3 linked regions of the Cupriavidus necator genome follow. The protein of the gene in region 3 binds, or shares a complex with, the protein of the main gene of each other region. Links are inferred from orthologs where the notes say so. Each region holds a gene or a part of one and is shown on either strand. Other genes may lie near its edges. The genes, in order: I6H87_RS18530, I6H87_RS18525 and I6H87_RS01890.

What was found.
Region 1: the proteins of I6H87_RS01890 (region 3) and I6H87_RS18530 are in contact, whole or in part, in a cryo-EM structure (PDB 9GE8), measured with the Escherichia coli proteins. The link is inferred for Cupriavidus necator from one-to-one orthologs.
Region 2: the proteins of I6H87_RS01890 (region 3) and I6H87_RS18525 are in contact, whole or in part, in a cryo-EM structure (PDB 9GE8), measured with the Escherichia coli proteins. The link is inferred for Cupriavidus necator from one-to-one orthologs.

What each region holds. Positions count from the first base shown.
Region 1 is NZ_CP066018.1:3,936,008-3,945,885, forward strand. Bases 1-2,999 are described here. They hold I6H87_RS18530 (arylesterase), read left to right. Parts: upstream 1-1,171; coding sequence 1,172-1,828; downstream 1,829-2,999. Other genes in these bases: pgi (glucose-6-phosphate isomerase), read left to right, coding at 1-478; I6H87_RS18525 (ABC transporter ATP-binding protein), read right to left, coding at 475-1,173; I6H87_RS18535 (SurA N-terminal domain-containing protein), read right to left, coding at 1,900-2,999. Also shown: more of I6H87_RS18535, read right to left, coding at 3,000-3,834; I6H87_RS18545 (Bug family tripartite tricarboxylate transporter substrate binding protein), read right to left, coding at 4,306-5,322; I6H87_RS18550 (FAD-dependent oxidoreductase), read right to left, coding at 5,366-6,835; I6H87_RS18555 (aldehyde dehydrogenase), read right to left, coding at 6,859-8,340; I6H87_RS18560 (amino acid aminotransferase), read right to left, coding at 8,454-9,674; I6H87_RS18565 (LysR family transcriptional regulator), read right to left, coding at 9,812-9,878. UniProt on the Escherichia coli protein: TesA is a multifunctional esterase that can act as a thioesterase, lysophospholipase and protease.
Region 2 is NZ_CP066018.1:3,928,453-3,938,215, reverse strand. What follows is about bases 1-2,884. They hold I6H87_RS18525 (ABC transporter ATP-binding protein), read left to right. Parts: upstream 1-1,035; coding sequence 1,036-1,734; downstream 1,735-2,884. Other genes in these bases: pgi (glucose-6-phosphate isomerase), read right to left, coding at 1,731-2,884; I6H87_RS18530 (arylesterase), read right to left, coding at 381-1,037; I6H87_RS18535 (SurA N-terminal domain-containing protein), read left to right, coding at 1-309. Outside these bases: more of pgi, read right to left, coding at 2,885-3,374; I6H87_RS18515 (DMT family transporter), read right to left, coding at 3,518-4,480; I6H87_RS18510 (bifunctional ADP-dependent NAD(P)H-hydrate dehydratase/NAD(P)H-hydrate epimerase), read right to left, coding at 4,477-6,063; I6H87_RS18505 (D-amino acid dehydrogenase), read right to left, coding at 6,070-7,368; I6H87_RS18500 (TRAP transporter large permease), read right to left, coding at 7,432-8,742; I6H87_RS18495 (TRAP transporter small permease subunit), read right to left, coding at 8,742-9,293; I6H87_RS18490 (TRAP transporter substrate-binding protein), read right to left, coding at 9,398-9,763.
Region 3 is NZ_CP066018.1:389,059-399,125, reverse strand. Bases 3,025-6,212 are described here. They hold I6H87_RS01890 (ABC transporter permease), read left to right. Parts: upstream 3,025-3,405; coding sequence 3,406-6,012; downstream 6,013-6,212. Other genes in these bases: I6H87_RS01885 (group II truncated hemoglobin), read left to right, coding at 6,037-6,212; I6H87_RS01895 (DUF4126 domain-containing protein), read left to right, coding at 3,025-3,330. Also shown: I6H87_RS01910 (LysR substrate-binding domain-containing protein), read left to right, coding at 1-503; I6H87_RS01905 (ABC transporter substrate-binding protein), read right to left, coding at 530-1,363; I6H87_RS01900 (substrate-binding domain-containing protein), read left to right, coding at 1,508-2,605; more of I6H87_RS01895, read left to right, coding at 2,728-3,024; more of I6H87_RS01885, read left to right, coding at 6,213-6,453; I6H87_RS01880 (DUF924 family protein), read left to right, coding at 6,498-7,094; I6H87_RS01875 (LOG family protein), read right to left, coding at 7,119-7,712; I6H87_RS01870 (TetR/AcrR family transcriptional regulator), read right to left, coding at 7,709-8,410; I6H87_RS01865 (diacylglycerol kinase), read right to left, coding at 8,512-8,997; I6H87_RS01860 (glycosyltransferase family 4 protein), read right to left, coding at 8,924-10,045.

The sequences.
Region 1 (9,878 bases), 3.5 Mb from region 3 along the record:
TTTCCAGCAGATCCACCAGGGCTCGCAGGTGGTGCCGGTGGATTTTGTCGCGCCGCTGGTGCCGCCGCGCCGGCTGGCAGGCCATCACGCCAAGCTGCTGGCCAACTGCTTTGCGCAGGCCGAGGCGCTGATGCGCGGGCGCAGCGCCGATGAGCTGCGTGCCGCCGGCCTGAAGGACGAAGTCCGTATCGCCCATATGGTGTTCGAGGGCAATCGCCCCAGCAACACCTTGCTGATGGAAAACCTGACGCCGCATGTGCTGGGTGCGCTGATTGCGCTGTATGAGCACCGCACCTTCGTGCAGGGCGTGGTCTGGAAGATCAATTCCTTCGACCAGTGGGGCGTCGAGCTGGGCAAGATCCTGGCCCGTCCGATCGAGGCCGAGCTGACCGGGAATGCCGTCGGCCAGCACGATGCCTCCACCACGTCGCTGATCGAGCGCGCCCGCGCGGTGCTGAAGGCGGGCGCCGCCAGCTAGACCTCCGCGCCCATCCATTCATCGCTGGCCACGCGGCCGGCGTCGATGGTCAGGATACGGCCACAGCGCGCCGCCACCGAGCGGTCATGCGTTACCAGCACCAGCGTTGAGCCGGCATCGCGGTTAAGCTCGAACATCAGCGCGATCACGGCTTCGCCAGTGGCGGTATCGAGGCTGCCGGTGGGCTCGTCGGCAAACAGGATGTCCGGGCGCGCCACGAACGCGCGCGCCAGCGCCACGCGCTGCTGCTCGCCGCCCGACAGCGTGCGCGGATAGTGCCCCAGCCGCGCGCCCAGGCCCACGCGCAGCAGCATGTCCAGGGCGCGCTCGCGCACCTGCGACGTTTCGCCGCGCAGCTCCAGCGGCAGCATCACGTTTTCCAGCGCGGTCAGGTGGCCGACCAGCTGGAACGACTGGAACACAAAGCCGACATGGCGGCCCCGCACGGCGGCGCGCTGGTCCTCGTCCAGCGCGAACAGGTCCTGGCCCTGCAGCCGTACCGTGCCCGTGCTGGGCAGGTCCAGCCCCGCCAGCAGCCCGAGCAGCGTCGACTTGCCCGATCCGGACGCCCCCACGATGGCGAGCGTTTCGCCCGGCGTGACGGAAAAGGTCACGTCGTGCAAAATCGTCAGCGAACCGGTCGTGTCGGCAACGGTCTTTCCGAGGGACTCGACAGCGAGAATGGAAGAAGACATGGATATTGGGATCCGAGGCAAATGGCGCCGGCTGCTGCTGGCAACCGGCATGGCACTGACGATATCGGCCGGGGCCTCAGCCCAGGCTGCGGCGCCGGCACTGCTGGTGCTTGGCGACAGCCTCTCCGCCGAGTACGGCATCGCGCGCGGCGCGGGCTGGGTCACGCTGCTGCAGGACCGCCTGCGGCAGGAGCGCTTCGATTATAGCGTTGTCAATGCCAGCATCAGCGGCGAGACCACCATCGGCGGCAAGACGCGGCTGCCGGAGCTGCTGTCGCGGCACCGCCCGGCCATCGTGGTGGTGGAGCTTGGCGCCAACGACGCGCTGCGCGGATTGCCGCTGCAGACCACTGAGGCCAACCTGCGCAACATCGTCAGCATGGCACAGAAGGCCGGCGCGGGCGTGCTGCTGATCGGCATGCGCATCCCGCCCAACTACGGGCAGGACTACACCGAGAAGTTCGTCTCGCTGTATCCGAAGCTGGCCGGCGAGTACAAGGTGCGGCTGGTGCCGTTCTTCCTCGACAATGTCATCGCGCGGCAGGACTGGTTCCAGCCCGACCGCATCCACCCGACCGCCGCGGCACAGCCAGTGCTGCTCGATACGGTGTGGCCGCAGCTCAAGCCGATGCTCAGGCGCAGCGGCGCGAAGTAAGAATAAAAAAAACCCCTGCCGCCTGGCAGGGGTCCTTGCTGGCAGCGGGGCTGCCGGGGCTGATCTGGCGCTTACTCGGCGCCTTGCGGCTGCGTGGCACCCACCGGCGTCAGCATCTTGACCTTCGAGCGTGCCTTCAGGCTTTCATAGAATGCCTGCAGGTCGGTCTGGCCGGCGAGCTGCGACAGCTGCTGCGCTTCGGCCTGGCGTTGCGCCGGGTTGGCCTGCGTCGGCTGGCTGACCTTGGTGATACGGTAGACCGCGTAGCCTTCGGCCCCCAGGTCGACACCCACCACCGCGGGCAGCTTGTTCGCATCGGCGCGCAGCACCGCTTCGACCGCCTTCGGCGGCATACCCTCGGCCTTGGCGCGCGACACGGTCTGCACCGCGCCAAAGCCGTCGGCGCTGTCTGCCTTCTTCAGTGCGGCAAGCCGGGCCTCGCCGTCCTTGCGCGCCAGTTCGGCCGCCTGCTGGGCGATATAGCCCTCGCGCACCTTGGCTTCGACTTCCTCGAACTTGCGCACGGCCGCCGGGCGGTACTCGACGATGCGCGCGGCCACCAGCGTGTTCGGGGCCACCTGGACGGCCTCGGTGTTGCGCTTATTCTTGATCGCGTCGTCGCTGAACAGCGCCTTGAGCAGCTTGTCGTTGTTGAGCGGGCTCTGCGCGCCCAGCGCCGGGTTCGGCTGGCGCGTGACGTTGTCGGCGGTCTGGATGGTCAGCTTGAACTTGTCGGCGGCGGGCTTGAGGCTGTCAGCCTGCTCATAGACGGTGTTGCCGAAGGCATCGGCCTGCTCGGCAAACTTCTTGTCGGCGAACTGCTTGCGCAGCTCAGCTTCGAGTTCCGTGCGCACGGCTTCCAGCGGCTTGGTCTCGGCGGGCTTGATGCCAGTCAGCTTGATGATGTGATAGCCGTAGTCGGTTTCCACCACGTCGCTGACCTGGCCATCCTTGAGCGCGTACATGGCGTCCTCGAACGGCTTGACCAGCGCGCCGCGGCCCATGAAGCCCAGGTCGCCGCCCTTCTCGGCCGAGCCCGGGTCCTGCGAGTTCTTGCGCGCCACGTCGGCGAAGGTGTCAGGGTGCTTGCGCAGGTCCTCCAGCAGCTTGGTGGCCTTGTCCTTCGCGGCCTGGCGCTGGGCGGCCGGCGCATCCTTCGGCGCGCTGATCAGGATATGGCTGGCGCGGCGCTGCTCGTCGATGCGGAAGCGCGCGATATTGCTGTCGTAGTAGGACTTCAGCTCTTCGGGCGTGACCGCCTGCGTCGCGGCCAGGGCCTCGCCCGACAGCAGCAGGTACTCGACCTTGGCTTGTTCCGGCACCGAGAAGGCCTGCTGGTGGCTGTCGTAGTAGGCCTTCAGCGCGGCTGCATCGGGCTGCACCTTGGCGGTGTAGCCGGCCGGCTTGAACAGCAGCGCCTGCACATCGCGCTGCTGATCGCGCACGGCGATCAGGCGATCGAGCAGCGACTTGGGCACGAATGCCGTCGCGGCGACCGATGCGCCCAGCTGCTGCGTGGCCAGCTCGAAGCGCATGCGGGCATCGAACTGCTCGGGCGTCATGCCCTGCGACTGCAGCAGCTGCAGGTAGGCCTTGTCGTCGACCTTGCCGTCCTTGGTGCGCGGCAACTGCGCGATCGCCGGCAGGTTGCTGATTTCCTCGAGCAGCTTGGCGTCGGACACGGTCAGGTGCTCACGCGCCACGGCACTGGCCATCACGCGCTGCAGGATCAGCTGGTCCAGCACGGCCTTGCGGGCGTCCGGGCCTTCGAACTGGCGCGGGTCATAGCTGGCGCCCAGGACCTGGCGCGCGCGTTCGCTCTGGTCGCGCACGACGTTATCGATCTCCTGCACGCTGATGGCGCGGCCGTCGACCTTGGCGGCATCGTGCGAGCTGTCCATGAAGCGCGAATAGCTTTCCACGCCGAAGAACACGAACGACGGGAAAACAAGCACCAGCAGCAGCAAGAGCATCAGGCGCCGGTTGTTGCGTACGAAATCAAGCATGCGGATTCGGGTAGTGGATTGGCACGAAAGACAAACTCCACAATTCTATCAGGAGCCGCTGGGCACGCACCCTTGTGCAGGGTGGGAAACATGGGGGAGCAAATGAAAAACGCCCGCTAATGCGGGCGTTTCCGTAAAACTGGCGGAGTGGACGGGACTCGAACCCGCGACCCCCGGCGTGACAGGCCGGTATTCTAACCGACTGAACTACCACTCCTGTGTCGGCGCTTGCTGCTGGCGATGCACATGCCCTTGCGATGGCGAGTAGCGGGTGCTGAGGACGCCTTGCAAGGGAATCGAATTTCCTTACAAATCATAAGCCTACAACGCCTACCAACCTTCCCTTGCCGACCGTGCCCTGCTGCAAGAGGCCGAACTATAGCTCGTGTTCATCATCTGCGCAATACCCGGATGACTCAACCTTGTACCCTCGCCGCTCTGCCCGATGAGGTGGCGTTCAGCGCAAACTCCTTACTCCTCAATCCGTATCCTTGCCGCCTTGACAGCCGCGCCCCATCGTTGATTCTCAGCCTGGACAAATTCACCGAACTTCTTGGGGTCAATCGTGATTGGCGTATAGCCCATGTCGGCGAGGCGTGCACGGAACTCTGGTTGGGACGTGGCGCGAGTCACCTGCGCCTGGATGGCATCAACCACCACTTGCGGCGTATTTGGCGGAGCGAGCACGCCAAACCAGGTGTCAGCGTCGATGGCATAGCCACTTTCGGTGAGCGTAGGAATCTCCTTGATTGACGGGAAGCGCTCAGGAGATCCCAATGCATAAAGCCGCAGTTTGGTCTTGTTGGCGACCGCCAAAGGTGTGGGAATGAATGCATAGTCAACTTGACCACCCATGACAGCTGTCATGACCGGTGCAGCGCCGCCGAACGGCACTTCGAGCATGTTGTTGATGTGCGCCTTGGTCTTGAGCAATTCCATGCCCATTTGCGCCATGCTCCCCGGCCCCCAATGACCATAGGAAAGTGAGCTGGCTTTTGCCTTCGCGACGATGTCCTGGACAGTCCTGGTCTCGGCATCTGGACGACTTGCCAGAACGAAGCCCATCTTGGCTACGGGAGCAACGGGCCGGAAGCCATTGGGCTGAAACTGGACGACCTTCTTGTGAATATACGGTGCGACTGAAATAAAGTCGGCGGCCGCAAACAGCAACGTGTACCCATCCGGTGGCGATGCATAAGCGACATTGGCACCAATCACGCCGTTGGCACCCGGCCGGTTCTCCACCACGATGGGTTGGCCAAGTCCGTTACCAATGCCCGCCACGACAAGGCGGGCGAGTACATCCGTTCCCCCGCCTGGCGCATACGGAACGACCAGCCGAATCGGTTTAGTGGGCGTCCACCCCGGTTGAGCGTTTGCCGGATTGGCCGCCCACATTGCGGCGAACAGCGTCGCAGCGGCGCCCACAAGGCGAACGCCTCCCTTGGCGCTTCCAGCAAAGCGCCCCACTGATACCATGAAGTTCATGTTGTCTCCTGACTGTTCTAATGTGCCATCGTGTGGTTCGCAGTCATCTGTGGACTGCCTGCTGCGCTGCATGCTCGCCGGCAAGCTTTCCGAATACCGCGCCTCGCATTACCGACGTAGCCCCCGTGTAGACCTGGTAGTAAAGGCCCGATGCTTCGCCCGCGGCATACAGTCCGGGGATAGCCTTGCCGTCGGCGTCCACAACCTGAGCGTCCCGATTGATCTTGATGCCTCCGAACGTGAAACAAATGCCAGGCATGATCGGATAGGCATAGTAGGGTGCGCTGGCAATGGGGCGTGCCCAATTGGACTTCCTGGGGAGAATGCCTGAGGTCGCAAGATGGTCCTCTTCGAGCGGCATGAAAGTCCCGGTAGGGCAAGCCGCGTTGAACCCTCGCACAGTCCCTTCAAGGCCCTCAGCGGAAATGCCGCAACGCTGCGCCAACTCTGCCAGCGTTCCTGCCTGGAGGGGGGGCTGATCTGTGCGAATGCCTTTTCTCCAGTTCGGCACATCGTTGATCCGCTCGTCGAAGATGACGTAAGCGATGCCGTCTGGCTGGTCCTTGATCGCACGGGAGATATGATCGTAATGCACGTCGACCGGTCCCGGCGCCTCATCCGTAAAGCGTAGACCGAGCTTGTTCACCAGGATCCCATACGGAAAATTCATCACAAGCGCTTCGACCTGTGCGGATCGGGGATCCAGCGGCTCGGCGTGAAACGAGCTGAAATCTCCGGCTGGTGCCGCACCCAGGTTCAGCGCCATGCGGATTCCTTCGCCCTTGTTGTAGTAGCCGCCGCGTGCGACAGGACGGATATAGCGCGCCGCGGGCCCCATGTACTGCGTCAGCATTTCCGGATTGCCTTCAAATCCACCCGACGCAATCACAACCGAGCGGCCGAGGAGTTCGAATGCATTCCCATCGGCGCCAACCAGACCCAGTCGAAGCTGGCCATTGGCGTCGCGCCGGGACAGCGAGTTTGCTGTCGTCTCGTAGTAGAACTTGACGCCAAGATCGCCAGCACGCGCATGCAATGCCTCGATCATGGCCAGGCCTCCGCCAACCGGCATTAGCCGAGGTGCCGCCGCCGTGACGAAGTAAGTGGGCAGCGCGTCAAAGCGAATGCCAAAGGTCTGGAGCCACTGCACCGTCGGGCCAGCTTCGCACGAAAGCGTCGACAGCAGTTCGGGGTCCGGCATGCCATGTGCCTTCACGTACGCGGGCCACTCTGCATACGGTGCGGCCATGCTGCGAACAACGTTGGGATCGAGATTGTCGCCCGCATTGGCGCTCAGCAAGTCATCGAAATCGTCGCTGACCTCGGTATCGCTCTTCATGCGGAAGTACGCCTCGGTCCATCGCGTGTTGCCGCCATACTCTGCTCGCGTGGCGCGCTCAAGCACGGCCACGCGAGCACCCTTCCCCGCGGCAGCCACGGCCGCCGACAAGCCGGAGATGCCGCAACCGATAACGACGACATCGTAGTAGGCGGCACTGTGTGCAGCGCTCATCGTGCGTCTCCTCTTTTTTGCTTTTAGTACTTCCGGACAAACGGATCCGGCATCTCGAGATCGGTGGATACCCATACGCTCTTGGTCTCCATGAACTCCTTGACCGCCTCTGTGCCACCCTCACGCCCTAGACCGCTATCCTTGTAGCCGCCAAATGGCGTGGTGAAACTCGTGGAGCGGTAGTTGTTGATCCAGACCGTTCCTGCTTGCAAGCGCTCAGACATGTACATGGCTCGGTGCAGACTCTTGGTCCATACGCCGGCCGCGAGGCCGAACCGGATATCGTTCGCGATGCGCAGCGCATCGTCTTCATCCTTGAACTTAAGCACAGACAGTACAGGGCCAAAGACCTCTTCCTGCGCAATGCGCATGTCGTTGGTCACATTGGTAAAAATTGTCGGCTCGACGAACTGACCCGCGCCGTAGTCCGCGCCGCTGCGCGTCTTGCCACCGAAAGCACAGGTCGCCCCGTCTTCCCGAGCAATGCGGATGTAGTCGACCACCTTCTCAAACTGCGGACGGGTCGCCACAGGCCCCATCTGCACATCCGAACGCGCGGGATCACCGAGCTTCGCCTTGCTCGTGATTGCAACCAGCCGATCGACGAACTCGTCGTGAATGCTCTCCTGCAGCAGCAATCGCGAGCCGGCCATGCAAGTCTGGCCACCTGCCGAGAAGATCCCGGTGATGACCCCATTTGCTGCGTTGGTGAGGTCGGCATCGTCGAAGACGATATTCGGTGATTTTCCGCCAAGTTCCAGGGTGACCTTCTTGAAGTGTGCCGCCGCGGCAAGATTGACGCGTCGGCCTCCTTCATCCCCCCCGGTAAAGGCGATCATGGGCACTAGCGGATGCTCGACCAGCGGCTCGCCGACATCCCTGCCGAATCCCGTCACCACATTGAAGACACCCGGCGGAAAGCCCGCCTTGACGAACAGCCTGGCCAGTTCCAGCAGGGATGCCGAGGTGTGCTCGGACGGCTTGGCTACGATCGCATTGCCCGCACAAAGGGCAGGCGCAACCTTCCAGGCTGTCAGCAGCAGGGAAGAATTCCACGGCGTGATCGTGCCAACGACGCCCACCGGCTCCAGTCGGGTGTAGTTAAACACCTTCGGCTTGTCCATCGGCACGACCGCGCCCTGAATCTTGTCCGCCATGCCCGCATAGTAATAGAAGTACTTGGCGACATAGCCGACCTGGCCTCGTACTTCGCTGCGCAATTTGCCATTGTCACGCGCTTCCACTTCCGTCAGCAGATCGATGTTCTCTTCGATCAGTCCGGCCAGCTTGTACAGCAGCATCCCGCGGTTAGTCGCCGACATTTTGGACCATGGCCCTTTCATCGCTGCGGCGGCAGCCTGAGCCGCGCGATCGACGTCTTCGCGTGTTCCGCGCGGAATCTCGGCCCATGCTTCGCCGGTGAACGGATCGAGCGATTCAAACCATTGACCTCGGCTCGGATCAACCCATTCGTTATTGATGAAGAGTTGGTATCGCGGCTGCATCTATGTCTCCTGAGGTGAGTAAGGCCAGCGAAAAGCGCTGTATTGTGGGGATATTCTGGCGGCCACAACGCGCGACGGCAAACGAGAAGAACTGTGGACTTGATGAGGTTTTCTCACGATCTGGAGGCCGCAAGATTCAGCCGGAATGCAGCCGCCAGCGCGTCTGCCACACGCGCAAGGTTTTGGCTGTTGAGCGCAGCGATGCAGATGCGACCCGAGTCAGCCCCGTAGATGGCGCACTCTTCGCGCAAGTACTCCATTTGGGCTTGTTTGAGACCGGAATAGCTGAACATGCCCTTCTGGCGTTCGATGAAGGCGAAATCCTTATCGACACCTCGGGCCTTGAGCGCTTCACTTAACTCTGTGCGCATGCGGCAGATCCGCAGGCGAATCGCTTCGAGCTCTGCCTGCCAATGCTCTCGCAGCAATGGCGTGGTCAGGACCTGCGTGACCAGCCGCCCGCCATGGGATGGCGGATTCGAGTAATTCGTACGGATCAGGAGTTTCAACTGCGAGCGCACGCGCACAGCCACATCTTCTGTCGGACAAACCACAGAGAGGGCCCCGACTCGCTCGCCGTACAGCGAGAAGTTCTTTGAGAATGACGTGGCCACCATGCATGGCAATCCTGCCTCCACAAATGCGCGAGCCACACGCGCATCGGCGTCGAGGCCATCCCCGAAGCCCTGATATGCCATGTCAATCAGTGGTATCAGACGTCGCTGCGCGATGATATCGATGATCGCCGGCCAGGCATCCTGGGGCAGGTCGTACCCGGTCGGGTTGTGACAGCAGGCATGCAAGACCACAACCGTCCCGGCACTTGCATGCGACAGGTCGGTCAGCATGCCGCTCAGGTCTGGCTGCTCCGCATCGCGCGGAAGGTAGCGATACGTATGAACCTGGTAACCCGCCCTTGACAGTACTCCGCGGTGGTTTTCCCAAGTCGGCTCGCTAATCAGGGCACGCGCAGGCGCCCCCCATCGTCTCGCGAATTCTGCGCCAAGGCGCAGCGCACTGGTTCCGCCCACCGTTTGCACCGTGGCAACGCGCCTGGCCAGCGCCGAGTCCGCGTCGATACCGAAGACGATGGGAAGAACTGCATGCTGGAAGGCCACAGTGCCGTCGATAGGCTGATAACCGCGCGGCAGCCTCGCCGCTACCAGGTCAGCCTCAGCGTTTGCAATGCATTCGAGCAGGGGAATCCGGCCACCATCGTCGTGGTAGACACCTACCGCAAGGTTCACCTTCTCAGGACGCGGATCGTGTGCAAATTGCTCGTTCAGGCCAAGGATTGGATCCCTGGGAGCCATTGGAAGGGACGTCAGAAACATCTTGAACTCGCTCTACTTGGTGGGAGCGAGTCATTCTCCGTGTCGCCTGGAACGGCAGTAAAACGAGTTTTTCTCCAGTACTGATGCGCCTGGCGCAAGTAGCCCCCAAAAAGTTACGCGAACGCAACTTATCGACCCTACTTTAGCCGGGATTTCCACTCCGCTTCGATCCCGACCACCCAGTCTCGAAATAGCTGCACGAGC
Region 2 (9,763 bases), 3.5 Mb from region 3 along the record:
ACCGTGTCGCGCGCCAAGGCCGAGGGTATGCCGCCGAAGGCGGTCGAAGCGGTGCTGCGCGCCGATGCGAACAAGCTGCCCGCGGTGGTGGGTGTCGACCTGGGGGCCGAAGGCTACGCGGTCTACCGTATCACCAAGGTCAGCCAGCCGACGCAGGCCAACCCGGCGCAACGCCAGGCCGAAGCGCAGCAGCTGTCGCAGCTCGCCGGCCAGACCGACCTGCAGGCATTCTATGAAAGCCTGAAGGCACGCTCGAAGGTCAAGATGCTGACGCCGGTGGGTGCCACGCAGCCGCAAGGCGCCGAGTAAGCGCCAGATCAGCCCCGGCAGCCCCGCTGCCAGCAAGGACCCCTGCCAGGCGGCAGGGGTTTTTTTTATTCTTACTTCGCGCCGCTGCGCCTGAGCATCGGCTTGAGCTGCGGCCACACCGTATCGAGCAGCACTGGCTGTGCCGCGGCGGTCGGGTGGATGCGGTCGGGCTGGAACCAGTCCTGCCGCGCGATGACATTGTCGAGGAAGAACGGCACCAGCCGCACCTTGTACTCGCCGGCCAGCTTCGGATACAGCGAGACGAACTTCTCGGTGTAGTCCTGCCCGTAGTTGGGCGGGATGCGCATGCCGATCAGCAGCACGCCCGCGCCGGCCTTCTGTGCCATGCTGACGATGTTGCGCAGGTTGGCCTCAGTGGTCTGCAGCGGCAATCCGCGCAGCGCGTCGTTGGCGCCAAGCTCCACCACCACGATGGCCGGGCGGTGCCGCGACAGCAGCTCCGGCAGCCGCGTCTTGCCGCCGATGGTGGTCTCGCCGCTGATGCTGGCATTGACAACGCTATAATCGAAGCGCTCCTGCCGCAGGCGGTCCTGCAGCAGCGTGACCCAGCCCGCGCCGCGCGCGATGCCGTACTCGGCGGAGAGGCTGTCGCCAAGCACCAGCAGTGCCGGCGCCGCAGCCTGGGCTGAGGCCCCGGCCGATATCGTCAGTGCCATGCCGGTTGCCAGCAGCAGCCGGCGCCATTTGCCTCGGATCCCAATATCCATGTCTTCTTCCATTCTCGCTGTCGAGTCCCTCGGAAAGACCGTTGCCGACACGACCGGTTCGCTGACGATTTTGCACGACGTGACCTTTTCCGTCACGCCGGGCGAAACGCTCGCCATCGTGGGGGCGTCCGGATCGGGCAAGTCGACGCTGCTCGGGCTGCTGGCGGGGCTGGACCTGCCCAGCACGGGCACGGTACGGCTGCAGGGCCAGGACCTGTTCGCGCTGGACGAGGACCAGCGCGCCGCCGTGCGGGGCCGCCATGTCGGCTTTGTGTTCCAGTCGTTCCAGCTGGTCGGCCACCTGACCGCGCTGGAAAACGTGATGCTGCCGCTGGAGCTGCGCGGCGAAACGTCGCAGGTGCGCGAGCGCGCCCTGGACATGCTGCTGCGCGTGGGCCTGGGCGCGCGGCTGGGGCACTATCCGCGCACGCTGTCGGGCGGCGAGCAGCAGCGCGTGGCGCTGGCGCGCGCGTTCGTGGCGCGCCCGGACATCCTGTTTGCCGACGAGCCCACCGGCAGCCTCGATACCGCCACTGGCGAAGCCGTGATCGCGCTGATGTTCGAGCTTAACCGCGATGCCGGCTCAACGCTGGTGCTGGTAACGCATGACCGCTCGGTGGCGGCGCGCTGTGGCCGTATCCTGACCATCGACGCCGGCCGCGTGGCCAGCGATGAATGGATGGGCGCGGAGGTCTAGCTGGCGGCGCCCGCCTTCAGCACCGCGCGGGCGCGCTCGATCAGCGACGTGGTGGAGGCATCGTGCTGGCCGACGGCATTCCCGGTCAGCTCGGCCTCGATCGGACGGGCCAGGATCTTGCCCAGCTCGACGCCCCACTGGTCGAAGGAATTGATCTTCCAGACCACGCCCTGCACGAAGGTGCGGTGCTCATACAGCGCAATCAGCGCACCCAGCACATGCGGCGTCAGGTTTTCCATCAGCAAGGTGTTGCTGGGGCGATTGCCCTCGAACACCATATGGGCGATACGGACTTCGTCCTTCAGGCCGGCGGCACGCAGCTCATCGGCGCTGCGCCCGCGCATCAGCGCCTCGGCCTGCGCAAAGCAGTTGGCCAGCAGCTTGGCGTGATGGCCTGCCAGCCGGCGCGGCGGCACCAGCGGCGCGACAAAATCCACCGGCACCACCTGCGAGCCCTGGTGGATCTGCTGGAAATAGGCATGCTGCCCGTTGGTGCCGGCCGTGCCCCACACCACCGGCGAGGTATGCGTGCGCACGGGCTGCCCGTCAAGCTGCACCGACTTGCCGTTGCTCTCCATCTCCAGCTGCTGCAGGAAGGCGGGAAACAGCTCCAGCGAGGTGGAGTAGGGCGCCATGCAGCTGGTGGGCAAATGCCAGAAATTGCGGTACCAGATGCCCAGCATGCCCAGGACCACCGGCATGTTGCGTTCCAGCGGCGCGGTGCGGAAATGCTCGTCCATGGCGCGCGCGCCGGCCAGCAAGTCGGCGAAGGCGTTGAAGCCCACGGCCAGCGTGATCGACAGGCCGACCGACGACCACAGCGAGAAGCGTCCGCCGATCCAGTCCCAGAACTCGAACATATTGGCCGGGTCGATGCCGAACTCGCGCACCGCTTCGGTATTGGTCGAGACTGCGACGAAATGCTTGGCAAGGTCATGCTCGGCCACGCCGTTGGCGACAAACCAGGCGCGCGCGCTGCGCGCGTTGGCCATGGTTTCCAGCGTGGTGAAGGTCTTGGAGCAGACGATCACCAGCGTCCGTTGCGGGTCGAGCCGCACCAGCGTCTCGGCCAGGTCGGTGCCGTCGACATTGGAAACAAAGTGCATGCGCGGCGCGGCATTGCCATCGGCATCGGCCAGGTGCGACAGCGCGCGGCACACCATGCGCGGTCCCAGGTCGGAGCCGCCGATGCCGATATTGATGACATCGGTGATGCGCTCGCCGGTGACACCCTTCCAGGCGCCGCTGCGCACGCGTTCCGAGAAATCGCGCATGCGTACCAGCACCTTCCGGATTGCCGGCATGACCTGCTCGCCGTCGACCTTGTAGCCGGCGCCGGCAGTCGCGCGCAGCGCTACGTGCAGTGCCGCGCGGTCTTCAGTCGTATTGATATGCTCGCCCGTGAACATCGCGTCGCGGCGTCTGGTCACGCCGGCCTCGGCTGCCAGCTGTACCAGCAGGCGCATGGTTTCGGGCGTGATCCGGTTCTTCGAATAGTCGAGATAGAGCCCGGCGGCTTCCAGCGAGAATTGTGCGACGCGCTGCGCGCCTTCGCGATCGAACCCGTCGCGCATCTGGGCGTCGCGAAGGGTGTCGTGGTGCCGCAGCAGGGCGTTCCAGGCGTGAAGGTCAGTGGGCATGCAGGACAATCGAGGTTGCGCGAGCCGCGTGGCGTTGCCGGCTCACAAGACAGAGATGCAAGTATATCGTCAGCGCTGCCGGGATCCGGCCTGGCAGCGGCGTCATATCGTTACCACTTGCAACATACCAGCGTGGGCGCAGGCTAAGTATCGGACATTGTCTGACGGCGCGCGCCGCCGAGCCGGGCCGCGATGGCGCGTAGCACGGGTTCTCCCCCAGCGACGCACAAGCCTCCCAGACAGATGATGCCGATGCCGATTGCGGTGGTCCAGTCGGGCAACTGGCCGAAGGCCAGGTAGCCGATTACCGTCGCGGACAGGATCTGCAGGTAGAGGAAGGGGCTCAGGAAAGACGCATCCGCGTACTGGAAGGCCCGGATGACGAAATAATGGCCAAGTGATCCGGTGATCCCCGCGGACAACAGCAGCGCACATTGCATCGGCGTAGGCCAGGCGCTGAACCAGAAGAAGGGCACGATCAGCGTGGTCAGGCAGGCGCCGGTTACGCCGCTCTGGATCAGCGTGGTCATCGGTGTGTCGTGCGCGGCAATGCGGCGTGTCAGCATCTGCATCAGCGCGAACACCAGCGCCGACACCAGGCCCAGGCCGACACCGAGCGGACTGAGCTGGCCCCCCGGGCGCACCACCACCAGCATGCCGGCAAAGCCGACCACCACACCGGTCCAGCGCATCCAGCGGGCATGGCGCCCGGGGCGCTCGCCCAGCAGCCACGGCGATAGTGCCACCACGAACAGCGGCGCGCAGAAATTCAGCGCCGTGGCCTGCGCCAGCGGCATCAGCATCAGCACGCTGAAGAACACCAGCGTCGAGACCAGCATCAGCGCGCCCCGCAGCCACTGCAGCCCTGGCCTTGCCGCCCGCCACTGGTGCCGCCAGCCGGCGGGGCCGAGCAGCAGGAAGATCGCGACCACATGGCCGACATAGCGCACCCATGCCACGGCCACCAGCGGCAGTCCTTGCTGCGTCAGGGTCTTGCTGGTGGCATCGAGCAGGCTGAGGATCCATTGCCCGATGACCAGCAGGGCGATGCCGGTGAGCAGGTGGCGGCGGTCGGCGGGATCGCGCAGCATCGCGCCGCGCGTCATGCGCGGGCCCCGGCCAGCAACTGGTTGAAGATGGTGCGCGCGGGCGCGTACAGTTCGCTTGCGGTGACGCCGGCCGGCCCGGTGCCCTGGGCGACAAGGGCATCGGCGGCGCGTCCATGGATCCACACCGCCGCCCGGGCCGCGGCCAGCGGCGCCATGCCTTGCGCCAGCAGCGCCCCCAGCATGCCGGCCAGCACGTCGCCGGTGCCGGCGCTGGCAAGTGCGGCATTGCCGCTCGGGTTGAGCGTGCATGGGCTGCCGTCAGGCGCCGCGATCACTGTGCCCGATCCCTTCAGCACGACCACGGCCTGCCATTGCGCAGCCAGTGCTGCGGCAGCAGCGGGCCGGTCGCGCTGCACCTCGGCGACGGGAACGCCCATCAGCCGGGCGGCTTCGAGCGGGTGCGGCGTTATCACGCAGGCCGCGCCGCTGGCGGCCAGTGCCCCGGCCAGCGCCGGATCGGCAGCCAGCAGGTTCAGGGCATCGGCATCCAGCACAAGCGGCAGCGGCGCGGCTTGCAGCAGCCGCGCAAACTGCTTGTGTGCGTTGGCGTCCGTGCCCATGCCAGGACCGATCACCAGCGCCGACATGGCAGCGAGGGCCAGTGCGTCCACGGCATGCAGCATCAGCTCCGGATGCAGCGGATCGAACAGCGGTGCGGGCTGCGCCAGGAAGCCGATATGCACCTTGCCCGCGCCGAGGAACTGCGCGGCCCTGGCGCCCAGCAGCGGCGCCCCGGTCATGCCCAGGTTGCCGCCGATGAGCGCCAGCGAGCCATGCGTGCCCTTGTTGCTGGCATGGTGGCGGCGCGGCAGCGCCGTGCTGAACAGCGCCGGGCCGTTTACCAGGCAATGGGGCGTTTCGTCCGGCGGATAGTCAAGGCCGATCGGCGCGATATCGACCTCGCCGGCGCAGTCGCGCCCGTCGAGCGTCAGCAGCCCGGGCTTGGCGGCGATAAAGGTCAGCGTGCGCTGCGCGCGCACGGCCGGCGCGCCCGCGCCGGTGTCGGCGAACAGGCCGCTGGGGATGTCCAGCGCAAACACCGGCAGCGCGCTGCGGTTGATTTGTCCGATCCACCACGCCATGGTGCCGTCGGCGGGGCGGTTCAGGCCGATGCCGAGCAGGCCGTCGACGAGCGCAGCGGTGCCCGCGGGCCAGTCCGCGTCATGCGAGGCAGCGATGCCTGCGACCACGCTGACCGGGACGCCGGCTGCGTGCGCTTGCTGCCAGGCGGTCGCGGCGTCGGCGGGCAGGTGCTGCGGGTCCGCCGTCAGCCATACCTGCACGGCACGGCCGGCGCTGTGCAATTGCGTGGCGGCCACCAGCGCATCGCCGCCGTTATTGCCGGGGCCGGCCAGGAACAGCAGCGGGCCGGCGGGTGCATGGCAGGCCAGCCAGCGCGCGGCCGCGGCGCCGGCGCGCGACATCAGCGTAAAGGCGGGCAGTTGCGTGAAGGCGGCGTTCTCGATGCGGCGGATGGCGGCGACGTCGTACAGCGGAACCGGTTCGGAGGCAGCGGCATCGAGTGCAAACCAGCCGTCGCCGTTTGCGTGCGAGGTGGCGGTAGAGGCAGAGGGTGTCATGTGTGGTTATCTGGCGGGCCCCAGGCCGTAGCGGTCGGGCAGCAGGCCCTCCATGTCGATGTCCGGGCCGCCATGGGTGCCGGCGCTGGCGGCGATCTGGTCAGCGGCAATCTTGCCCGATCCGCAGCTCATCGCCCAGCCCGTCGAGCCATGGCCGAGGTTGAGGAACAGGCCGGGCACGGCTGTTGGGCCGATCAGCGGCGGCCCGTCCGGCAGCATCGGCCGCGCGCCCACCCATTGCGTGGCTTCCTGGTAGTTGCCTGCCACCGGGAACCAGTCGCGCGCGACCTTGACCAGGGTGTTCAGGGCGGCCGGCCGCAGATCAAGCTTGCGTGAGCCCAGCTCGGCCGTACCCGCCACGCGCAGGCGGTTGCCCATGCGCGTGATCGCGACCTTGTAGGACTCATCCATCAGCGCGCCCAGCGGCGCCTGCAGTTCGTCGCGGACCATCACCGTCACCGAGTAGCCCTTGACCGGATACAGCGGCATGCGCAGGCCCAGCGGGCGCAGCAGCGCGGTGCTGTCGGCGCCGGCCGCGACCAGCACGCGGTCGGCGCTCAGCACCTGGCCAGGGCGCTTCTTGTCGGAGTGCTGCAGCTCGACCTGCAGCTTGCCCGCGTTGTCGGGCCTGACGCGCGCCACCCGGGTGTCGAAGCGGAACGATACGCCTGCGGCCTCGGCATGCCGGTGCAGCGCGCGCACGAACATCGGGCAGTTGCCGGACTCGTCTTCCGGCAGGTGCAGCCCGCCAGCCAGCGGCGTGTCGGCCGCCAGGCCCGGTTCGATACGGCGGCATTCCTGCGCGCTGACCAGCCGGTGCGGCACGTTGTTCTCGCGCAGCAGGGCCACGGCGGGCGCGGCCAGGTCGAGGTCGCGCGCGGTGCGGAACAGCTGCAGGTAGCCTTGCGACTGCTCGTAGTCGATCTCCAGCTCGCTACGCAGCCGGTGCAGGCACCCGCGGCTGTAGAACGCCAGCCGCTGCATGCGCAGCTTGTTGGCGCGGTAGCGCTCCAGCCGGCATTCGCGCAGCCAGCGCGCGATCCAGCGCCACATGGCCGGGTCGGCGGAAGGGCGGAACAGGACCGGCGCCTCGCGCGCAAAGAGCGTGCGCAGGATCTTGCCGGGCATTCCCGGCGCCGCCCATGGCGTGACATAGCCGGGCGCGATCACGCCGGCATTGCCGAAGCTGGCTTCCTGCGCCGGCGCGGCGCGGCGTTCGAGCACGGTCACGTCGAAACCGGCCTGCCGCAGGTACCAGGCGGAACTGACGCCGATCGCGCCGGCGCCGATGACGATCACATGCATCGGACTGGGACCCTCCATATTGCCGGGCCGGCGGCAAATGGCCGCGGGCGGGGCCGGCCAATGCTATTTGACTTCCTGCTGCATGACAATGTCCGGCAGCCAGGTGACCACGCCCGGCCAGATCGTGACGATGGCGATCGCCACCACCATCATCATGAAAAAGGGCAGCGAGACCCTTGCTATGTAATTGCTGTCCTTGCCTGTCATGCTCTGCAGCACGAACAGGTTGAAGCCCACGGGCGGCGTCACCTCGGCGATCTCCACCAGCAGCACGATGAAGATGCCGAACCAGACCAGGTCGAAGCCGGCCGCCTGCACCATCGGCAGCACCGTCGCGGTGGTCAGCGCGATCATCGAGATGCCGTCCAGCGCCGTGCCCAGCACGATGTAGATCACTGTCAGCACGGCGATCAGCGCCCACGGCGACAGGTGCATCGCCGCCACCCATTCCGCCAGCGCGCGCGGGATGCCGGTAAAGCTCATGGTAACCGACAGGAACGAGGTCGCGCCCAGCACGAACATGATCATCGCGGTCAGCCGCGTGGCCGACATCAGGCTGTCCCAGAACGCCGCGCGCGTGAGCGAGCCGCCCGCCCACGCCAGCGCCAGCGAAGCCACCACGCCATAGGCTGCGGCTTCGGTCGCGGTGGAGTAGCCGGTCACCATGATCACGGTGATAAAGGCGATCAGCACGATGCACGGCAGCAGCTGGCGGATCGATGCCAGCCGCGCACGCCAGTTGAAGTGCTCCGACGGCGGGGTTTTGTCCGGGTTGGCCAGTGCCCAGACCACGATATAGCCGGAGAACAGCAGCATCAGCAGCAGGCCGGGTATGAAGCCCGCCAGGAACACGCGGATGATCGACACGTCCGCCGACACCGCGTACACCACCATCGTGATCGACGGCGGGATCAGGATGCCGAGCGTGCCGGCGCAGGACAGCGAGCCGAGCGTAGTGCGCTCGTCGTAGCCGCGCCGCGTGAGTTCCGGCAGCGCCGATTTGGCGATGGTGGCGCAGGTGGCCGCCGACGACCCCGACACCGAGCCAAAAATGCCGCAGCCAAGGATATTGACGTGCATCAGCCGCCCGGGCAGCCAGCTCAGCCACGGCGACAGCCCGCTGAACATCTGCTCGGACAGCTTGGTGCGGAACAGGATCTCGCCCATCCAGACAAAGAGGGGCAGCGATGCCAGCGTGTATGAGGCGCTCGACGACCACCATGCGTTGGCCAGGCTGACCAGCGCCTCGCGGTCCGAGAACACCACCAGACCGACCCATGAGGTGACCGCAATGGCCACGGGGATCCACGCGCCGATCGCCAGGAAGACGATCATCACCAGCAGCAGGATCAGTGCAACCACGACTGTGCTCATCAGACCGTCTCCCCGAAATCGCCGGCGGCGAGCTTTTCTTCATGGGCCACCTGGTAGCGCGGCTTGTGTCCGCGCACCACGCGCAGCCATTCATCGGCGACCGCCAGCAGGAAGCCGACGCAGCCAAGCACCGCGAAGCTCTGCGGAATCCACAGCGGGATCACGATCTGGCCCTGGGAGACATCGCCGATTTCCCAGCTCTGCCACGCAAAGGTGCCAAGCGCCCAGGCCGCGTAGGCGGCAAACGCCAGGCAGACGGTCAGCGAGACCAGCTCCAGCACCCGGCGCCGGCGCGGGCCCACGGCCCCCAGCAGCATCTCGACGCGCACGATGCCGCCATGCTGGAAGGTCTGGCCAAGGATCAGGAAGGCGGACGCCGCGCACAGCCAGGCGACGATGTCATCGCCACCCTTGAAGATCACCGAGGTCTCCCGCGACAGCGACATCAGGATCATGATCACGCAGACGGCGAGGATGCACAGCGCGCCGAGCACGGCAAAGAGGTCAAGCAGGCGGTCGAGCCAGCGCTTGGAGGAGGGGGCAGTTGGCATGATGGGCAGCAGTTGAGGCAAGCGGGCAGCAGGCTTGCTGACGAACATCGATCAGGCAGGTTTGCTCCCCTCTCCCGCTGAGGGGAGAGGGAGCGCACATCAGCCTACTTGCGGTAGGCGTCCAGGATAGCCTTGCCGTCCTCGCCCGCGCCCTTGGCCCAGTCATCCACCATGACCTTGCCCACCTTCTGCATGTCGGCCTTGAGCTGCGGCGAAGGCGGCTGCACCGTCATGCCGTTGCGCGACAGGGTGGCCAGGTACTCCTTGGTCTTTTGCTCCGAGACCTGCCAGCCGCGCTTCTCGGCGTCGGCGACGGCCTTGAGCAGGGCCTCCTGGGTCGGCTTGTCCAGTGCCGCGAACGCTTTCTTGCTGACCACCAGCATGTTCTTGGGCAGCCAGGCGTCCACCGTGTAGAAGTACTTCACGCTCTCCCACACCTTGGTGTCGACGCCGGTTGCGCCCGACGACAT
Region 3 (10,067 bases):
TCGATATCGTGGTCGGCAACTGGCTGTCGCCGCCTGAGCACCTGCATATCTCGCCGCTGTTCGACGACGAGGTGGTGTGCATGCTGGGCGCGCAGCATCCGCTGGCGCGCAAGGGGCTGACGCTCAAGCACTACCTGGAGATGCCGCACTTGGCCCCGGCGCCGTATGCGTCGATGCAGCGCAGCATGATCGACCAGGCGCTGGCCGAGCAGGGCTACAAGCGCAATATCCAGGTCACGCTGCCGTATTTCGGCCTGGTGCCGTATGTGCTGATGAAGACGGATATGGTCTTTACCACCGGTCGCCAGTTTGCTGCGCACTACGCGCAGTACCTGCCGATCCGCATGGTGCCCTCGCCGGTGTCGTTCCCGCGCATGCGCTTCTACCAGCTGTGGCACGAGCGCTGCCATGCGGCGCCGGATGTGATGTGGATCCGGCGCATGATCGCCGAGGTGGCGGCGGACCTGCCGCAGTTGCCGCGGCTGGAGGCAGAGGCCGGCTGAGCGGGCCGGGCAGCAGGCGAGGGGGCTTACTTTGCCTTGTAGCTCGGGAAGAACAACTGCTCGCCTTCCACCTTGTACCCGGCAATCGCGTCCTGTCCTTCCTTTGACGTGATCCACTCCACCAGCTTGATCGCATCCGTGTGGTTGATACCCGCATGCCTGGCGGGGTTGACCGCGATGATTCCGTACGGGTTGAACATCTTCGGATCGCCTTCGATGGCGATGGCCAGGCCGGTCTTGGCGCGATAGGCGCCGTAGGTGGCGCGGTCCGACAGCGTATAGGCCGGCATCTGCGCGGCCATGGTCAGCACCTCGCCCATGCCCAGGCCGGCGTTGACGTACCACGGCTGGCCCTTGGGCTCGATGCCGAGCTGCTTCCAGTAGTCCTTCTCCATCACGTCGGTGCCGGAGTTGTCGCCGCGCGAGATGAACTTGCTGCTGCTGCCGGCGAGCTTGCGGAACCCCGCCAGCACGTCCTTGCCGCCCTTGACGCCTGCCGGGTCGCTGGCCGGGCCGACCACGATGAAGTCGTTGTACATCACGTCGCGGCGGTTCACGCCGTAGCCGGCCGCGACAAAGGCGTCTTCCACCTTGCGCGCGTGCACCAGCAGCACGTCGACGTCGCCCATCTCGCCCATCTTCATGGCCTTGCCCGAGCCGACCGCGATCACCTTCACGGTGACGCCCGCCTTTTGCTCGAAGCGCGGCAGCAGGTATTTCAGCAGGCCCGAGTTCTCGGTGCTGGTGGTGGTGGCCAGCTTCAGTTCCCCGGCATGGGCCGCCGACAGCAGGCCTGCGCAGGCCATCGCAACGAGATGGCGCGCTGGGCGGCGCAGGCGTTGGGCAAGGCGAGGCGACATGCGGTGGCTCCTTTGTATTATGTTTTTCCAGACATAATTGCTTTTGCCTTTCGATCTCATGGAGAATGCGGCAAAAGAACATAAGAATGGGGTATTCATTGTGGTCCAGCCGAGATCGACAAGTAAATATGCTGCGGAGGACATATGATCTTCCGCTTTGACCTGTTTCCGGTGATCGCGCCAGACGACAATCCGCGCGCGAATGGCAAGGTGTTCCAGCTGCTCAAGGCCGTGCGCGAAACCGGGTCGCTGCACCGCGCCGCGCGCGAGATCGGCTTGTCGTACCGCCATGCCTGGGGCGTGATGCGGACCTGGGAGGAAATGCTCGGGCGCAGCGTGCTCGATATGGAGCGCGGCCGCGGTGCCTCGCTGACCCGCTTCGGCGAACGCCTGCTGCGCGCCGAGCTGCGCCTGCGCGAATCGGTCGACCCGGTGGTGCAGAAGGCCATGGCGGACTTCATTGCCGAGCTGGACGATGCCCAGCAGCCGCAGTCGCAGGTGCATTTCACCGGCAGCCATGACCCGGCGGTGGAGGTGCTGGCCGCCGCACTGGGCGAGGCAGGAACCTCGCTGCAGCTCGATACGGTGTTTTGCGGTAGCGTGGAGGGGCTGATTTGCCTGCAGGAGCGGCAGTCGGAACTGGCCGGCTTCTATGTCTCGCCGGTGCAGACCGCGGGCTCGGTCGCGCATGTGACGCTGCGCAAGTGGCTGCGGCCGGCCGCGGTGCGGCTGCTGCGGCTGGCTTGGCGCGAGCAGGGCCTGATCCTGGCGCCGGAGGTGGCGCGCGAGGTGCATGACCTGCGCGACCTGGCGCGCACCCAGGCGCGCTTCGTCAACCGGCAGCGCAGTTCGGGCACGCGCATGCTGTTCGACCAGCTGCTGGCCGCGCAGGGCCTGTACCCCGACCAGATCGCCGGCTACGACGAGACCGAGTTCAGCAACGAGAAGGTGGCCGAGGCCGTGCACGGCGGCCGCGCGCAGGTGGGCTTCGGGCTGCGCATGAATGCCGAGGCCCATGGGCTGGCCTTTGTGCCGTTGACGCGCGAGGCCTACTACCTGGCGCTGCGCAAGAACGACCAGACCGCCGGCTGGATGGCAGCACTGCTGGCGCTGCTGGCCGACCCGGCCTTTGCCCGGCGCATCGAAACGCTGCCCGGCTACACCATGGCCGAGCCGGCCGGCATCCTGACCCCGCAGGAGGCGTTGCCGTGGTTCGGGCCGGGCGGCAAGGAGGACGCCTGAGGGCGAGCCGGGCGGCATGACGCCGACGGGCGCGCGGCTGCGCGGCCCGGTCCGTATTACACTCCCTGCCAGGCGCACCGCGGTTTTGCATCGGCTTGCGCCAGACCCTTGCAAGGAGCGCCATGCTGGAAACCGCCGCGCTGGCCGCGGGCATGTCCTGGGCCAGCGGCTTTCGCCTCTACCTTGCGGTGCTGGCCGCCGGCGTGCTGGCGCGCCTGGGCTGGCTGGACCTGCCGCCCGGGCTGCAGCCGCTGGAATCCTGGTGGGTCATCGGCGTGGCCGCCGTGCTGGCCGTGGCCGAATTCGTCGCCGACAAGGTGCCCGCGTTCGATACCGTCTGGGATGGCATCCATACCTTTATCCGCATTCCCGCCGGCGCGATCCTGGCCGCCGCCGCCTTCGGCCAGCTGGATCCGCAGTGGATGGTGGCGGCAGGGCTGATCGGCGGCACGCTGGCCGGCACCGCGCATGCGGTCAAGGCGGGCACGCGCGCGCTGATCAATGTGTCGCCGGAACCGTTCTCCAATTGGACGGCCTCATTCACTGAAGACCTGACCGCGACCGGCAGCCTGCTGCTGGCGTTCTTCCTGCCGGTGGTGTTCCTGATCTTGCTGGTGGTCTTCCTGCTGGTGTCGGTGTGGCTGCTGCCGAAATTGTGGCGCGGCGTGCGCCGGCTGCATGCGAGCCTGCGCGGCAGGACCGAGCGGCCTGGCACACCGCGCTAGCTTCCCGGCCATTCCCGTTTTTTTTCGACTGACCCGAGGCGCGCCGCCGCCAGAAACCAAGAACCAAAGCAACCGATGCCTCCCGAGTCCGCCATCGAAGCCCCGGCCACGGCCGCCAACCCCGCCGGCACGCGCCCCGCGCATGGCGGTCGCTTCTCCGCCTGGCGCCAGGCGCTGCGCATGGCGCGGCGCGACTGGATTGCCGGCGAGCTCTACCTGCTGCTGTTTGCGCTGGTGCTGGCCGTGGCCGCGCTGACCAGCGTGGGCTTCATGGCCGACCGCATGCGGCTGGGCCTGGAGCGCGACGCGCGCCAGATGATCGCGTCCGACGTACTGCTGGTGGCTGACCAGCCTTTCGATGCCGCCTTCGCGCAGCGTGCGCAAGCGGCGGGGCTGGCCGTGGCCCAGACCGTCACCTTCCCGAGCATGGCGACTGCCAACGGCAAGGCGCCGGCCGGCGGCGACGCGCCCAGCCAGCTGGCCGCGCTCAAGGCGGTGACCGACGGCTATCCGCTGCGGGGCAAGCTCAAGGTGGCCAGTGCGGCGGGGGCGCCGGATGCGCCCGCCGAAGGCATTCCCGCGCCGGGCACGGTATGGGTCGACGAGGCGCTGCTGGGCGCCCTGGGGGTTGCCGTGGGCGACACCCTGCAACTGGGCAGCCGCAGCTTCCGCATCGACCGCATCATCACGCAGGAGCTTGATCGCGGCACCGGCTTCATGAACTTCGCGCCGCGCGTGCTGATGCCGCTGTCGGACCTGGACAGCACCGGGCTGATCGGCTGGGGCAGCCGCGTGACCTACCGGCTGCTGGTGGCCGGCCCCGACGCCGCCGGCGCTGCCTTCCAGAAATGGGCGCAGGACGAGATCGGACGCCGCAAGCTGCGCAATACCCGGGTCGAGTCGCTGGAGTCGGGCCAGCCGCAGATGCGTGCCACGCTGGACCGCGCCGAGCGCTTCCTGTCGCTGGTGGCGGTGCTGTCGTCGATGATCGCGGCGGTGGCCATCGCCATGTCGGCGCGCCGCTATATGCAGCGCCACACCGATGCCTGCGCGGTCTACAAGTGCCTGGGGCTGTCGCGCGGGCAGATCCTGCGCGCCTTCGGCCTGGAGTTCCTGCTGGTGGGGGCCGCGGGCGCGCTCGCCGGGGTGCTGCTCGGGTACCTGGCGCACTATGGCCTGCTGCTGTCGCTGGGCGGGCTGCTGCGGGTGTCGCTGCCGCAGCCGTCGCTGCTGCCGGCACTGGTGGGCGTGCTGGCGGGGCTGGTGCTGCTGGCCGGGTTCGCGCTGCCGCCGCTGCTGGCGCTGGCACGGGTGGCGCCGCTGCGGGTGCTGCGCCGCGATATCGGGTTGCCGCCGGTGTCGGCCTGGGTGGCCTATGCACTGGGCCTGGGCGCCTTTGTCGCGCTGCTGCTGGTGGCGGCGCGCGACCTGCGGCTGGGGCTGACCACCGCGGGCGGCTTTGTCGCCGCGGGCGTGGTCTTCGCGGTGCTGGCGCTGGGGCTGCTGACGCTGCTGTCGCGCCTGCTGCGCGGGCGCCTGCGCGGGCGCGCGGCGATGGGCTGGCGCTTTGCGCTGGCAGTGCTGGAACGCCGCCGCGCGGTCACGGTGCTGCAGACCGTGGCGCTGGCGGTGGGGCTGATGGCGCTGCTGCTGCTCGGCATGACCCGCAACGACCTGGTCGATTCGTGGCGCCAGGCCACGCCGGCCGACGCGCCCAACCGCTTCATCATCAATATCCAGCCGGACCAGCGCGAACCGTTGCGCCAGATGCTGGCCGGCGCCGGCATCAACGACCTGCTCTACCCGATGGTGCGCGGGCGCCTGACCCATATCGGCGAGCGCGCCATCCGCGGCGACAGCTTCGAGGACGGGCGCGCGCGCAACCTGGTCGAGCGCGAATTCAACCTGTCCTATACCGATGCGCTGCCCGAGGGCAACCGCGTGATTGCCGGGCGCTGGTCCAACGGCCCGGACGCCGGCGCCTCGGTGGAAGAGGGCATCGCCAAGACGCTGGGCATCCGGCTTGGCGACACGCTGCGTTTTGACGTGGCCGGCCAGGCGGTGCAGGCCCGCGTGACCTCGCTGCGCAAGCTGGACTGGGGCTCGATGCGGGTCAATTTCTTCGTGATCCTGCCGCCGCAGGCGATGCAGGGGCTGCCCGAGACCTACATCACGTCGTTCCACCTGCCGCCCGCCAGCACGGCGCTGGGCAACCGGCTGATCGCGGCCTTCCCCAACATCACCGTGGTCAATACCGACCTGATCCTGCGCCAGATCCAGGACATCCTGGACCAGGTGATCGCGGCGGTGGAGTTCCTCTTCGTGTTCACGCTGGCCGCCGGCGTGACCGTGCTGTACGCGGCGCTGTCCGGCGCGCGTGACGAGCGCATGCGCGACGCGGGCCTGCTCAAGGCGCTGGGCGCCTCGGCCGCGCTGGTGCGCCAGACCCAGTACGCCGAGTTCCTGGTGGTGGGCGGCCTGGCCGGATTCCTGGCCAGCCTGGGCGCGATCGCGGTGGGCTGGGGCCTGTCGCAGTTCGTCTTCGATTTCCCGTACCGCTTCAATGCCTGGATCGTGCCGGTGGGCGTGGTTTCTGGCATGCTGTGCGCTTTTGCCGGCGGCTGGCTGGGCCTGCGCGAAGTGCTGCGCCAGCCCGCGCTGGCGACCTTGCGTGATGCCTGAGTGGCTGCGCTGTTTGAGTGTGTGATGAGTACTGAATCCAACGACAAGCCCGGCACGGCCGAGGTGACTGCATTTGAGCTGGTGGGCGGCGAAGCGCGCGTGCGCGAGCTGGTCGACCGCTTCTACGACCTGATGGACCTGGAGACCCAGTTCGCCGGGCTGCGCGCGCTGCACCCGCCCTCGCTGGAGGGCTCGCGCGACAAGCTGTTCTGGTTCCTGTGCGGCTGGCTGGGCGGTCCCAACCACTTTATCGAGCGCTTCGGCCACCCGCGCCTGCGCGCGCGCCATATGCCGTTCGAGATCGGCGTGAGCGAGCGCGACCAGTGGATGCGCTGCATGGCGCTGGCAATGCAGGACATCGGCCTGTCCGAAGACCTGCAGCTGCGCCTGATGCAGGCGTTCTTCCAGACCGCCGACTGGATGCGCAACGTGGCGCGCTGAGGCGCCGCCGCTCCCTTCTTTCAACCGAAAGGTTTCGCAAGTTCATGACAGACCAACTGCCTGAAGACGCCGTGCGTTTGCTCGATTTCTGGTTCGGCCAGCCCGGTTCTGCCGCCTGGAATACCGAGCGCCCGCAATGGTTCACCAAGTCGGACGCCTTCGATGCGCAGATCCGCACCAACTTCCTGTCCGACTGGCAGGTCGCCTGCGACGGGGCCCCGGACGACTGGTCGGTCACGCCCGAAGGCGCCTGCGCGCGCGTGGTGCTGCTGGACCAGTTCCCGCGCAACATGTTCCGCAACGATCCGCGCAGCTTCGGCAGCGATACGCTGGCGCTGGCACTGGCCAGGCGCATCGTCGCCACCGGCATGGACCGCAAGCTGCCGACGGACTACCACCGCATGTTCTGCTACATGCCGTTCGAGCATTCCGAGGCGCTGGAGGACCAGGACGAGGCAGTGCGTCTGATGACGCAGCTGCGCGAGGCCAGCGGCGGCGTGGTGGATGTGGTGGAGTGGGCCGAAAAGCACCGCGCGATCATCGCGCGCTTCGGCCGCTTCCCGCACCGCAATGCGGTGCTGGGCAGGCAGAGCACAGAGCAGGAACTGGCGTTCCTGCGGCAGCCGGGCTCGTCGTTCTGAACCGGGCCGGCAGCAGGGGCGCGCTCAGGTCTTGTCGCGCGCCTGTTGCCACTTGTCGACGCGCACGCGCGGAGCGGCCGCCAGCTGGCCCAGCTGGCCCAGCAGGCCGGCGGGCGTGTCTGCCACATGCAGCAGGTCGGCATGCACCTGCTTCATGAAGCCTTCCCGCACTGCGTGCGCAAGGAAACCCAGCAGGCCGTCGTAGAACCCGTTGACATTCAGCAGGCCCACCGGCTTGTCGTGGTAGCCCAGCTGCAGCCAGGTGAAGGTCTCGAACAGCTCTTCGAAGGTGCCCACGCCGCCCGGCATGGCGATAAAGGCGTCGGCACGGTCCGCCATCATCTGCTTGCGCTCGTGCATGTTGCGCACCACGTGCAGCTCGGTCAGGCCGCGGTGGCCCACTTCCTTCTGCATCAGCGCGTCGGGGATGATGCCGATGGCGCTGCCGCCATGTTCCATCACGGCGTCGGCGACGATGCCCATCAGGCCCACCTTGCCGCCGCCGTACACCAGCGCCAGGCCGCTTTCGGCCAGCGTGCGGCCTAGCAGGCGCGCGCCTTCGGCGTATTCGGGACGGTTGCCGGGGCTGGAGCCGCAATACACGCAGACCGATTTCACTTTGCTTCCTTTGCCGCGTCGGCTGCGGCCTTGGCTGCCGCGTAGTCGCGCGCCAGCTGGTCGAATGCGTCCCGGGCCCGGCCGCGCAGGTAGGGCGCCAGGATCGAGAAGATGTGGTAGCTCGATCCGTGCAGGTAGCCGCGAATCTGCTCGGGGTCGTTGTACTGGCGCGGATGCTGCACGAACTGGAACGACAGCCAGTAGGTGGCGATCACCACCATGTTGGTGCAGATGGCCTCGACCTGCTCGGGCGTGGCTTCCATCTCGCCGTCGTCGATGAACTGGCGGCAGATCTCGTGCGCAAAGCGCTTCTTCTGCTCGACGATGCGCTTGAAGTTGGTCTCCAGCATCCGGTTGCGCGCCAGCAGGTCGTTGATGTCGCGGTACAGGAAGCGGTAGTTCCACAGGAACTCGGACATGTACTGCAGGTAGCCCCAGCTTTCGTCCAGCGTGGCCTTGTGGTCGTCCGGCATCTTCAGGCGCCGCTCCATCTCCTGCTCGAAGCGCACGAAGATGGAGTTGATGATGTCGTCCTTGTTGCGGAAGTGGTAGTAGAGATTGCCGGGGCTGATCTCCATGGCTTCCGCAATCGTCGTGGTGGTGACGTTGGGTTCGCCGACTTCGTTGAACAGGCGCAGCGAGACGTCGAGGATGCGGTCCCTGGTGCGGCGGGGGCCGGTTTGCGGTTTCGGTTCCATGGGCGTCCGGGCGATCGGTGCGATCAGTAAGTCGGGGGCAGGGTAGCGATTATAAGCAATCGGCCCGGCCACCCCATCCGGCATCCCCGGCGAGTGACGGATCAGCCCGCCAGCGTCCGCACCCAGCGCACCACGTGCGGCCCGGCGATGGCGACCCAGGTGCCGCCGCACAGCACCAGCGCCAGCATTACCGCGGCGCTGCCGAAATCCTTGGCACGCTTGGACAGGCTGTGCCGCTCCAGCGAAATGCGGTCGATTGCCGCCTCGACGCTGGAATTGAGCAACTCGACGATCAGCACCACCAGCAGCGTGCCCAGCAGCAGGATGCGCTCGACCACGTCCACCGGCAGCAGGAATGCCCACGGCGCCAGGATTGCCACCAGCGTCAGCTCCTGGCGGAACGCGCTTTCCTCGAGCACCGCATAGCGCAGCCCCGACAGCGAATTGATGGCCGCATGCCAGGCGCGCGTCAGGCCGCGGTTGGCCTTGTGGGGGTTCTGCTCGATCGAATAGTCAGCGCTCTGGACTGCCTGCGGCGGCCTCTGCAGAGGCGGGTCGGACGGCAGTTCCGGATGGGGTTTGGGCATGGTTTTGCGGGGCGGGTTGGGCCGCTGCGCTGTCGCGGCCTGGCTTGCCGGCAGCGAACGGCCGAAGATGGGCCAGGAACTGCTCGGAGGCGGCGCGCCACGAGAACCGCTCGGCGTGGGCACGTGCCGTGGCGCGGTCGATGCGCAGCGCTTCCAGGCAGGCTTCGCGCAGGTCTTCGTGCATCGCGCCGGCGGGGCTGTCGCCCAGCACATCGATCGGGCCGGTGACCGGATAGGCGGCCACGGGCAGCCCGCTGGCCAGCGCTTCCAGCAGCACCAGCCCGAAGGTGTCGGTACGGCTCGGGAACACGAACACATCAGCCGAAGCATACACCCGGGCCAGCTCGGGCTGGCTCAGCACGCCCAGGTAGTTGGCGCCCGGATAGCGCGCGCGCAGCGCCGGCAGCGCCGGGCCGTCGCCGACCACCCACTTGGAGCCGGGCAGGTCCAGCGCCAGGAAGGCCTCGACGTTCTTTTCCACCGCCACGCGGCCCACGTACAGGAAGATCGGGTGGGCGGTGTTGAGCACGTTGGGGCGCTGCAGCGTGAACACGTCCAGGTCCACGCCGCGCGTCCACAGCACGGCGTTGGTGATGCCATTGCGCCGCAGGTCGTCCAGCACCACCGGGGTGGGCGCCATCACCGCCTGGGCCTGGCCGTGGAACCAGCGCAGGAAGCGGTACGTCCATGCCAGCGGGATACCGAAGCGCGCCTGCACGTATTCCGGAAAGCGCGTGTGGTAGGCGGTGGTGAAGGGCAGCCGGCGGCGGAGCGCGTGGCGCCGCGCGGCCAGGCCCAGCGGCCCTTCGGTGGCGATATGCAAGGCATCCGGAGCGAAGGCCTCGATGCGGCGCTGCACGCGCGCCGCCGGGAACAGCGACAGGCGGATCTCGGGGTAGGTCGGGCACGGCACGGTGCGGAATTCCAGCGGCGTGATCATGTCGACCGTGTGGCCCATGGCCTCGAGTTCGCGGCGCGTGGACTTGAGCGTGCGCACCACGCCGTTGACCTGCGGTTCCCAGGCATCGGTGACGATCAGGATCTTCATGCAGCCTCCTCGGGCGCGGTGG